Regions from separate parts of the Corynebacterium comes genome, predicted to be linked through region 1. Evidence: predicted binding sites of a transcription regulator. Region 1 holds the regulator's gene; each other region holds the start of a gene.

What was found. Region 1 encodes LexA, which represses DNA repair genes until DNA is damaged. Its sites were predicted from a motif close to CGAACANNTGTTCG; they were not measured.
Region 2: CETAM_RS08785 (SAV_6107 family HEPN domain-containing protein) is a predicted target of LexA. The motif match lies at 2,209-2,222, and genes of this name have one in related genera.
Region 3: CETAM_RS08670 (HNH endonuclease signature motif containing protein) is a predicted target of LexA. The motif match lies at 1,314-1,327, and genes of this name have one in related genera.

The regions. Positions count from the first base shown of each region.
Region 1 is NZ_CP046453.1:1,609,938-1,613,210, reverse strand. Features, by position in the region: gene ptsP (phosphoenolpyruvate--protein phosphotransferase) at 1-279, shown strand, start outside; gene CETAM_RS07765 (DeoR/GlpR family DNA-binding transcription regulator) at 303-1,085, opposite strand; gene lexA (transcriptional repressor LexA) at 1,326-2,039, opposite strand; gene nrdR (transcriptional regulator NrdR) at 2,785-3,273, shown strand, end outside.
Region 2 is NZ_CP046453.1:1,827,097-1,830,369, forward strand. Features, by position in the region: gene rsmH (16S rRNA (cytosine(1402)-N(4))-methyltransferase RsmH) at 1-180, opposite strand, end outside; gene mraZ (division/cell wall cluster transcriptional repressor MraZ) at 376-810, opposite strand; gene CETAM_RS08780 (DUF3040 domain-containing protein) at 1,210-1,602, opposite strand; gene CETAM_RS08785 (SAV_6107 family HEPN domain-containing protein) at 1,692-2,117, opposite strand; gene CETAM_RS08790 (GNAT family N-acetyltransferase) at 2,346-2,942, shown strand; gene CETAM_RS08795 (polyprenyl synthetase family protein) at 3,018-3,273, shown strand, end outside.
Region 3 is NZ_CP046453.1:1,800,283-1,803,555, forward strand. Features, by position in the region: gene CETAM_RS08660 (hypothetical protein) at 1-196, opposite strand, end outside; gene CETAM_RS08665 (asparaginase) at 325-1,257, shown strand; gene CETAM_RS08670 (HNH endonuclease signature motif containing protein) at 1,358-2,680, shown strand; gene CETAM_RS08675 (DNA polymerase IV) at 2,682-3,273, opposite strand, start outside.

The sequences.
Region 1 (3,273 bases):
GCGGTGTTGCGACTGGTGAAGGAAACCTGTCGGGTCGGGGAGGATACGGGAACCCCCGTCGGTGTCTGCGGCGAGGCCGCCGCTGATCCGCTGCTCGCGTGCGTGCTCACAGGTCTGGGCGTGACCTCGCTGTCTGCGGCATCGACCGCCCTGGCCGGGGTCGGTGCCCAGCTGTCCTCCGTGGATCTGGCCACCTGCCGGGAAGTCGCCGAGGCTGTTCTCGACACCTCCGGGGCTGCCGCCGCACGCGAAGTCGCCCGTCAGATGCTCCTGGGCTGACCTGCTCCCGGAGAGACGCGGGGTCAGTCGCCCGCGATCACAACCTCGATCTCGCGCTCCCGCAGTGCCGACAGGAAGGACTCGGGGGCCGCGGAATCGGTGATAACCACGTCAATGTCGTCGATGCCGGCGAAACTGACCAGGTAGTCGGTGCCCAGCTTGGTGGAGTCGCAGAGGACAACCACCTTGTGGGCGTTGGTCACCATGGCGGATTTGATCGCAGCCTCCTGGGAGTCCGCCGTGGAAAGCCCGTGATCGAGGGTGAGTGCGTTGGTGCCGATGAACGCGACGTCCGCCCGCATGAGCGCCAGGGTGCGAAGGGCGGTGTCACCCACGACCGCCTGCGTGATGGCGCGCACCGAACCTCCGAGAAGCTGAACCTCCCGGAGCCCCTTGTTGGCCAGGTTCAGGGAGATCGGCAGGCTGTTGGTCACGATGGACCACTGTTCGGCGTTCGGCTGCTCGGCGATGAGCTCCGCCAGCGTGCCGATGGTGGAACCCGAGTCCAGGAAGAGCCCGCCGCGGGGCTCCGGAAGATAGCGCAGTGCCGCCCGCGCGATGGCTGATTTGGCGGTGGGGGCGGAACGGAAACGCGCGTCGAGGGAGAACTCTGCCGTCTGAAAAGTCTGGCTGGCCACGGCGCCACCGTGAACCCGGTGCACCACGCCCTCCCTGTCGAGCACGGCGAGATCCCGACGAATGGTCTCCGCTGTGACATCAAACCGGTTCGCCAGCTCGGTGACGTTGACCCGACCCTCAACAGCGGTGAGGGAGGCGATCTGTCTGCGACGCTCCTCTGCGTACATGGGTTCTCCTCTGTCGCCTCACGGACGGAATCGGACAAAAATGGATGTCTGTTTCCGCCATTGTTCCAAAATAAAAGGCCGCAGGGAAGAGAATGGGGATTAGCCAGTACAAATAGGTGCGAACCGGAGGACATCAAGCGAAAGGCGGTCGGCCGGGCCTGTCATCAAACCGGGCCCGTTCCCGTGGGTTGATGTGGAATTCTGTGCCGTCAATTGTCTGACTGGGCGGGGCGAACGTCTCTAGAGCTTCCGGAACACGGAGACGATCTTCCCCATGATTTCCGCCTTGTCGCCGGGGATCGGGGAGAAATCCTCGTTGTGCGGCAGCAGCCAGACCCCGGTGGAATCCTTGTGGAACTCCTTCGCAGTCGCCTCTCCGTCGATCAGGGCGGCGACGAACTCGCCCTTCTCCGCGACCGGCTGGGAACGGATGACGACCCAGTCGCCGTCGAGAATGCCGGCGTTCTTCATCGACTCACCCACGATCTGCAGCATGAACAGCTCACCGTCACCCACCAGGTCGGCCGGCAGCGGATAGTAGTCCTCGACCTCCTGCTCGGCGAGAATCGGTGAACCTGCGGCGATGCGGCCGAGCACCGGAATGAAGTTCGCGGCGCTGGCATCCTCCGGGGCCGTCGAAGTCTTGGCCACGACGCGCCGCCCAGGCTTCTTGGCGGTGTCGGTCGACGTCAGGGTACGCACGTCCACCGCACGCGGCTTGTTCGGGTCGCGACGGAGAAAACCCTTCTTCTCCAGCTGATTCAGCTGGTACGCGACCGAGGAGGTGGACTGCAGTCCCGCTGCGTCACCGATCTCCCGGATGCTCGGCGGATAGCCCCGCAGCACGACGGCATCCCGGATGACCTCAAGAATCCGTCGCTGACGATCGGAAAGTGTGGAGGGGTCCGGCTTGCCGGAGGGGGTCAGTTTGGCGGGGGCGCTCTTGCGGGTCATCGTCCTTCTCGTTCCTGGGGTGGTGGCGGTGCGTGCCGTATCGAATCGTCGGGGCGGCTCAGCGGCGTTCCGGTGGTCGTTGTTCGAATGGCGTGTCGTCCGCATGCCATTCACCTGTTACATGTTTAGCACGATCTGGTACGGATGTTCGACTGATGTGCGGGTTCTGTGGACAAAATTTCGAACGGGTGCTTTAATCGAACACATCAGCTAGTTAGAACACCTGAACGGTAGCACTGTTCGAGGGTGTTGACCAGTCTCGATATCCTCACAGCAGACAACGAAAGGACTTCGCCGTGATCACCTTCCTGCATCGTCCATGCCCAGGTGGCAGCGTCCATACTTCCGTACATGACTCCGTCCGCCCGGCCGCTGTGTGGGAGCCGTCGAGCTTCCACAGGTCCCCTTCCTGTGGCCGGGGTGTTCGAACTCTGGTGCCCGCAAATCGAACACAGGGCCTACCTGGCGCCGATCCTCTGCCGCGGGACGCAGGTGAGGGACATTCCAGCCGCTGGCGGGAGACCGGCCTGACGTATCTGCTCGGCGCACTTTTCGGTCTGGTGGTGGTCAGTGCCTCCTTCCGGGGTGCCGGGGATGAAGGCGTAACCGGATCTACGGTGTATCCCGCGGGCAACCAGACGCAGTCGAGCGACGAGGCGCGTTAGGGGAAATCTTCCCGGGGAGTAGGATCGGTGCCACCATCCGGTCCACCGGTTTCCTCCCAGAAAGGCACTGGAGACACGCTGTGTACTGCCCGTTCTGCCATCACGATCACTCCCGTGTCATTGACTCGCGCATTATCGACGCCGGAGCCGCCATCCGTCGCCGGCGTGAGTGCACCAAATGCAACGGACGTTTCACCACGATTGAGAAGGCCGTTCTCCTGGTGATCAAGCGCAACGGCGTCACGGAGCCGTTCAGTCGCGACAAGGTTGTCCTGGGTGTCCGCCGCGCCTGCCAGGGCCGCGATGTCTCCGATGATGCGCTCAAGCGTCTCGCGCAGGAAGTGGAGGAGAGGGTTCGTTCTCAGGGTGGCTCCCAGGTGAATGCGAACGACATCGGACTTGCCATCCTCGAACCGCTACGCGCTCTTGATGAGGTCGCCTACCTGCGCTTCGCGTCCGTGTACAAGTCCTTCGAGTCGGCCGAGGACTTCGAGTCGGAGATCCGGCTCATGCGCCGCCGGGCTCGGGAGGAAGAAGCGGCGGCCGAGTCCCTCGAGGGCTGGCCCGGG
Region 2 (3,273 bases), 220 kb from region 1:
GATGACGTGCGCCCGGGGGAAGGTCGCCAGAAAGTGCTCGGTGTGGCCGCCGGCGCCGAGGGTGCCGTCCACGATCACCGCATGCTCACCGAGCTTCTCTACGCCCGGCGCCAGCAGCTCAGCCATCCGATCACGCAGGACCGGGACGTGTCCGAAGTTGTCCTCGATGTCGAAGCTCATGTCGGCCTTATGGTCGCTCATGGCGTCCCCTCCCCTCTTCATGATCGAGTGTGTCGGTCTGCCTCCCGGTGCGGGGTGCGTACAGGGCCCTGCCCGATGTGTCCATCTGATGTCGGGGAAGTACACCAGAGCATCACTTCGGGCAGAGTCCTTACACGCGCTCCGCCCCACCCTCTCGCCCCCTGCCGGGAGTGATCAGAGCAGTCCGCCGAGGACGTCTTCAGCGTCGGCCGCCGAGAAGGCGGCCTCCGTTTCCTTCTGATAAGCGGCCCAGGATTCCGCATCCCAGATCTCGAGAAAATCCACTGATCCGATGACCACACACTCCTTGGTCAGACCCGCATACTCGCGGTGTCCGGCCGAGATGGTGATGCGACCGTTGCCGTCAGGACGCTGCTCATCCGCACTGGCAGCCAGATTTCGGATGAAGGCACGTGCCTGCGGGTTGGTGCGGGACACCGCTGCGGCCTTCCGGACGCGTGCGGCGAACTCCTCCCGGGGATAGACCGCAAGACTGTGATCCTGCCCCTTCGTGACCATCAACCCACCGGCGAGCTCCTCACGGAACTTCGCCGGAAGTGTCAGTCGACCCTTGTCGTCGAGTTTTGGAGTGTAGGTACCCAGAAACATCCCGGGCCCACCTTCCTTAGTCTCGACTCCGCGGATCGCTTCAGACCAGATTCAGTTCTCGCCATGGTTCAGATCGGCCACTTGGCTCTTCTTCTCCACCGCTGCGCCCCACAATACCCCACTTCGCCCCACCTACAACCCACAATCACCCCACCAGACACAGAATCAGCAGTAGATTCCCAGGTAAGAGACGTGAAATGTGTGGGAGGCCCGCCAGGCGCCACACGCCCGGATTAAGGGGCCTCCGTACCGGAAGCCCCTCATCCACTCTTTCTCCTGCATGTTTCGGTGGATGCGGGAGGAAGTGGCGGACCCCCGTGGGGCGACGTGGGAATGACCGAAGGCCCGCCGCACTCCCCCGGAAGGGAGGTGCGGCGGGCCTTGATCAGGTTCGCGGAGTTAGCGCTCCTCGAAGCGTTTGCGGAAGTTCTCCTCCATCTTGCTTGTCGCAGATCCGGAGCCACCACCACGCTTGGGACGAGGCTTCCGGTCAGCGCCTCCGGACATTCCCGCCCCGCCGCGGAGCATCCACAGGCCGGCCCCGAACATCACGAGGAAGCCCACGACGCTCAGTGCGATGAACCAGAGGTTCTGCTGAGCGAGTGCAACACCGCCGATGAGCATGACGAGGCCGACGACCGCAATCGCGATACCCCGAAGAGTGATGCCGGGTGTTCCGGATCCACCGAAACCGTGGTCACCAGCCACGGATGACCCGAACTTGGGGTCATCAGCAAGGAGAGACAGTTCAATCTCCCGGAGCGCTCGTTGCTCCTGCTCTGAAAGCGACACTAGTTCCTCCCGGACATCGCTGGGCGCTTGTTCTTCTTATAGGTTTAACGCCCAGACTAACGGGATTGTTCCCGCGAACGCCAACGCCCTTAAGCAGCGGCCGGAACCCACCCTGCCTCGGCCTCCACCTGGGCCAAAAACTCCGTGGTCAAATCCATCACCCGATTGACAACCGAATGGTCGACGTCACGCTCCAGGCCCGAGGAGACCCGTGACCGCAGGCGCGAATACTGCTCAAAAGCCCCCGCCCACCGTTCACCATCCGCATCAACGAGCCGGAGCTGGTCCCACGCGCTGGTGGGGCGGCGACGCTTTCCCGACACCGCCGACGCGGAGATCCTCGCCCCCGCAGACCTCAACGCGGCCTGATAGGCGGCCTCGAGCGCCAGATCCCACTTTCCGCCCGCCCGATATTCCACGGCCTGGGCGAGAAGGGCACGGGCCTTGAAGATGAAGTCGGCCCGGTGCGTGCCCGCCCCCGAGAACCTGGTGGTAGCGGAAATGATCTGTGCCATCGGGGCCAACTCCTTCCTTCACGTTTCCGACCCTCTTTCCTGCGTGTGGCCCTCACCTTAGAAGCGGCCCGGAACACCACACCTCAATCGTAGAACAGTCATTCGAACACGTCAACGGTTGTGGTGCATCTTCCTGCCCTCCCCTCCGGCCTTCCGTTCGAGGCCCGGCACCAGGCGCGGAACTGCGTTTTCCCCCACCACACCGGCAGTTCGTGGTTCAGTGGAGGCGTGACCATCGAGATCCGCCGGTTGTCCGGTCCCGAATTTGCCGTGTTGGCCCCACAGCTCGTCGACCTCTACATAGAGGCGATGGGCTATGACCCGAGCATTCGGGCAGGTCGTGTCGAGGTCTGGCGCCACGAGATCGTTCAGCCGGGATTCACCGCACTCACCGCCTTCGAAGGCGACACTCTCCTCGGACTGGCGTACGGCTACCTCGGCGCGCCCGACCTGTGGTGGGACCGCCAGGTCCGCCGCGGCTTCCGGGCCGCCGGCGGACCGGACACCCGGCAGGCCGTGCTCATGCGCAACTACTTTGAGGTCGCCGAGATTCACGTCGATCCGGCGCACCAGGGCAAAGGGATCGGCCGGCTGCTGCTCTCCAAGCTGCTGTGGCTCGTCCCCGCAGCTCATGCGCTGCTGTCCACCCCGGAGGTCGAGGACGAGGCCAACAACGCCTTCTCCCTCTACCGCTCCATGGGTTTCCGCGACGAGCTGCGCAACTTCCAGTTCGACGGGGATTCCCGCCCCTTTGCCGTCCTGTCCGCCCCCCTGCCGCTGCCGGGCCTGGTGGAGAAGCCGGCTGTCTTTGACTCAGACGGATAGTCACCTGGGTATCGTGGACTGGACAGTTCACCGCCCCGATGAAGGATAGCCACATTGAGCAGCCAGGCCCTCCGAATGTTGACCCTCGACCAGATCCCGGCCGCCGCCCGTGAGGAACTCTCCCGATTCGTCACCGCCCGCCGGAGCCAGGTCTCTGCGATCGGTGCCCCCGTCACAGAGGCAGTCTCCCACCTGGAGGACTTCGTCCTGGGTGGCGGCAAGCGGATCCGTCCCCTCTACGTGTGGGCAGGTTTTGTCGGTGGCGGCGGTTTCGACAACAGCACCGAGGATCCTGCGGCGGTGTTGCGTGCGGCGGCCTCGCTGGAGTTCA
Region 3 (3,273 bases), 190 kb from region 1:
TGGCCCTGGCCAGAATCGCGTTGAGCTCCTCCGCGGTCGGCAGCGCGGGGGCCGCCGCAGTGGTGGTGGCGGCTGTCGTCTCAGTGGTGGCGGCGGTGGTGGTGGTGGCGCCGTTGCCCTCGTCGGAGCCGCAGGCTGTCAGCGCCAGTGCAGCACCGAGTGCGGCGGTGATCGCGGTGATCTTGGTCAGCTTCACGGAAAAAGACTCTCCTCAGTTCGGGGCACCACTGGTCTTCGGATTCCGGTGCCCGCATTCGACACGATGGTACACGTTATGCATTTGTGACAACACTTTCCGGGGCCCTCCTGTGGCAGTGTGGTTCCATGACCCGCATTGCGTTGCTGACCACCGGCGGCACCATCGCCTGCACCACCGACGACTCCGGGACCCTGCGCCCCACGGTCACCGGGCAGGAGCTTCTCGACGCCGTCGTCCACCTCCTCCCCCACCCCCTGACCTCGGCGGACATCACCGTCCGCGAGCTCACCAGGCTGGACTCCTCGGCCATCACCCTGGCAGATCTCGACGGCCTGATCGCTGCCGTGCACGAAGCCCTGGCCTCCCCGGACATCGACGGGGTGGTGATCACCCACGGCACCGATTCCATGGAGGACACCGCCTTCGCGCTCGACTGTTTCCACGCCGATGAGCGCCCCGTCGTGCTCACCGGCTCCCAGCGCGCCTTCGATCACCCGGGTTCCGACGGCCCCGGCAACCTCGTCGACGCCCTCCGTCTCGCCGCCGATCCGCTCGCCCGCCGTCAGGGCGCCCTCATCGCCTTCGGTGGCTGGACCATCCCCGCCCGCGGCGCCCTCAAGCGCCACACCACCGACCTCGACGGCTTCATGTCCGGCGTCCCGCGCGAATCCCGCCGCCCCGCGCCCGTTCCGGTCGCTCCCCTGGCCGGCTTCAACGTGCCCGTGCTCGCCTCCTGGGCCGGCGCCGACCGTTCGCTGGTCGACGCCGCCCTCGCCGCCGGAGCCCGAGGCCTCGTCGTCGAAGCCCTGGGTGCCGGGAACATCGGCCCTGACATGGGCGCCGGCGTCGCCGACGCCCTCGACTCGGGTATCCCGGTGGTGATCACCACCCGGGTTCCCGCCGGCAAAGTCACCCTCGCCTACGGCGGCGGCGGAGGCGGCGCCACCCTGGGTTCCCGTGGCGCGATCAGCGCGGGCCATCTGCGGGCGGGACAGGCACGCATGGCGCTCGTCGCCGCACTGGCGACCGGAAAAGACGTCCGCGACCTGCTGCTTTAGGCAGGCCACCCCCGATGGCCACCCCCTGTGTCGGGGTGGTGGCATAGCTTGAGTCTCGAACACACGAACGAGACACGCCTCGTGAGGAGGTGCCTATCCCTTGACCGCCACCCCTGCATCCTGGGCCATGCACAATCCCGACGATCCCATCGCCGTCGCCCGCCTGAGGACCATCGCCGCAGATCTCGATTTCTGGCGCACCTGTCTGCCGGCCACCTACGACCACAGCACTCCCCAGGACTGGACCACCATCGCCGCCCGACTCACCCGTTCCACCGGGATGAGCAAACGTCACCTCACCGCAAACCTCGATGCCATGCAGACCCTTGACCGGCTTCCCGGCCTCAAGACGATGATCACGGCGAGGCCCCTGCTGGACATGTACCGGCTGACCGTCATCGACAAGGCCATCGCCGACGCCCACTCCGATCTCTATCACGACCCCGGTTACTGGCGGGTGCTCGACGAGGAACTCGTCGCCCGCTTCACCCCCAGCCGGCCCCAGCAGCTTCTTCCCGCCGCCGCAGACATCAGACGCGTCATCCAGGCGGTCATCCGTATGCTGCAGGTCCCCGAAGTGCCGGAGGAGACGGATCCTGCCGCACTGCTGCGTTCACTCCCCGCAGCCACCCCGGGGCCCGAGGAGTACTTCCTGGATACCCTGGCCAACGGCGACATGCGCTTCGAGCTCACCCTCAACCAGGCCACCGGCAGCCTCGTCCATGACGCCGTCACCCAGGCAGCCCGGAGCAACGGAACATCCAGGGCCCGCGCCATGGTCGACCTTCTGCTCAGCAACACCACGACCACAGTGACGCTCAACCTCTACCGGGCACACGATGTGGACTCCTCCCCCGTCTTCCACCCCACAGCAGGGGTCCTCACCTCCGAGGCCGCCGACACCCTCATCGACCTGGCCACCCTCACACAGGACATCGACCCTGCCCGCGACACTGACATCCCCGGCTACAGACCCAACGACTACATCCGTGCCTATCTCATCGGCCGGGACTGGGTCTGCCGCTGGCCTGACTGCAACAACTCAGCCCGCTGGTGCCAGCCCGACCACCGCATCAACTGGCCGGAGGGCCCGACTTCACCCTCTAACCTGGCCTCGCTCTGCCCTCACCACCACAACCGGAAGACCGACGTCCAGGCCGTCTACCTCCTGGACCACATCACCGGAGACGTCTACTGGCACTTCGCCGACGGCACCTACGCTGTTGATCGGGCAACCGGCCCACTGGCACCGACCGAGAAGCACTGGGTCCAGACCTTCAGCCAGCGTCGGGCACGTCGACAGGAATCCGCCGCCGCCCGGGCTGCCGCAGAGGAGTTCGAGGCCTATCAGCAGCTCAATGACTCACCACCGGAACCAGAACCGCAGGCCCCTACCTCAGCCTTCCAGTGGCCGCCGAACTGAGTCAGTCGTCCTGCTGTGCGAACCACTCCTCCCAGGCGAGGCTCGCCAGTGGGTCAGCCGCATGCAGATCCGGATCATCGATCGGAAAGGTACGGGTGACGCCAGGCCCGGTGGCGCGGGTCTCGAAGCGTACCGACACGATGCCGTGGCCGGCGCCCTGGACCCAGCCGTGCCCGAAGTCCGGGTGGTGCACGTCCTGGGTGGCCCGCCAACCATCCTCGGTGGCTTCCCGGGTGACCTCGACGACCTGGTCAGCCGCATGGTCGGTGGTGGGGACGATCTGGCGGTCCAGTTCCGGGAAGAGCACGTCCTGGCGGGCGGACTCCAGACCCGAGTACCCGACCCCCACCAGCCGGATGGGCCCCACCTCGTCGGGATAGCGGACCAGTCGAAATGCGGTCGCCCGGAGGGTCGCCAGGTCATCGGTGGCGTAGGACAGGGTCGCGGAGCGGGACTCGATTCGGAAATCCGCCATTCTCAGCTTGACCGTGATGGTGCGGGAGCCGCGGCCGTCGAGAAGCAGGCGACGGTGGGCGGCTTCAGCGGCGCGGTTGATCGCGGCGTCGACCTCCGCGTGCGTGCTCAGGTCCCGG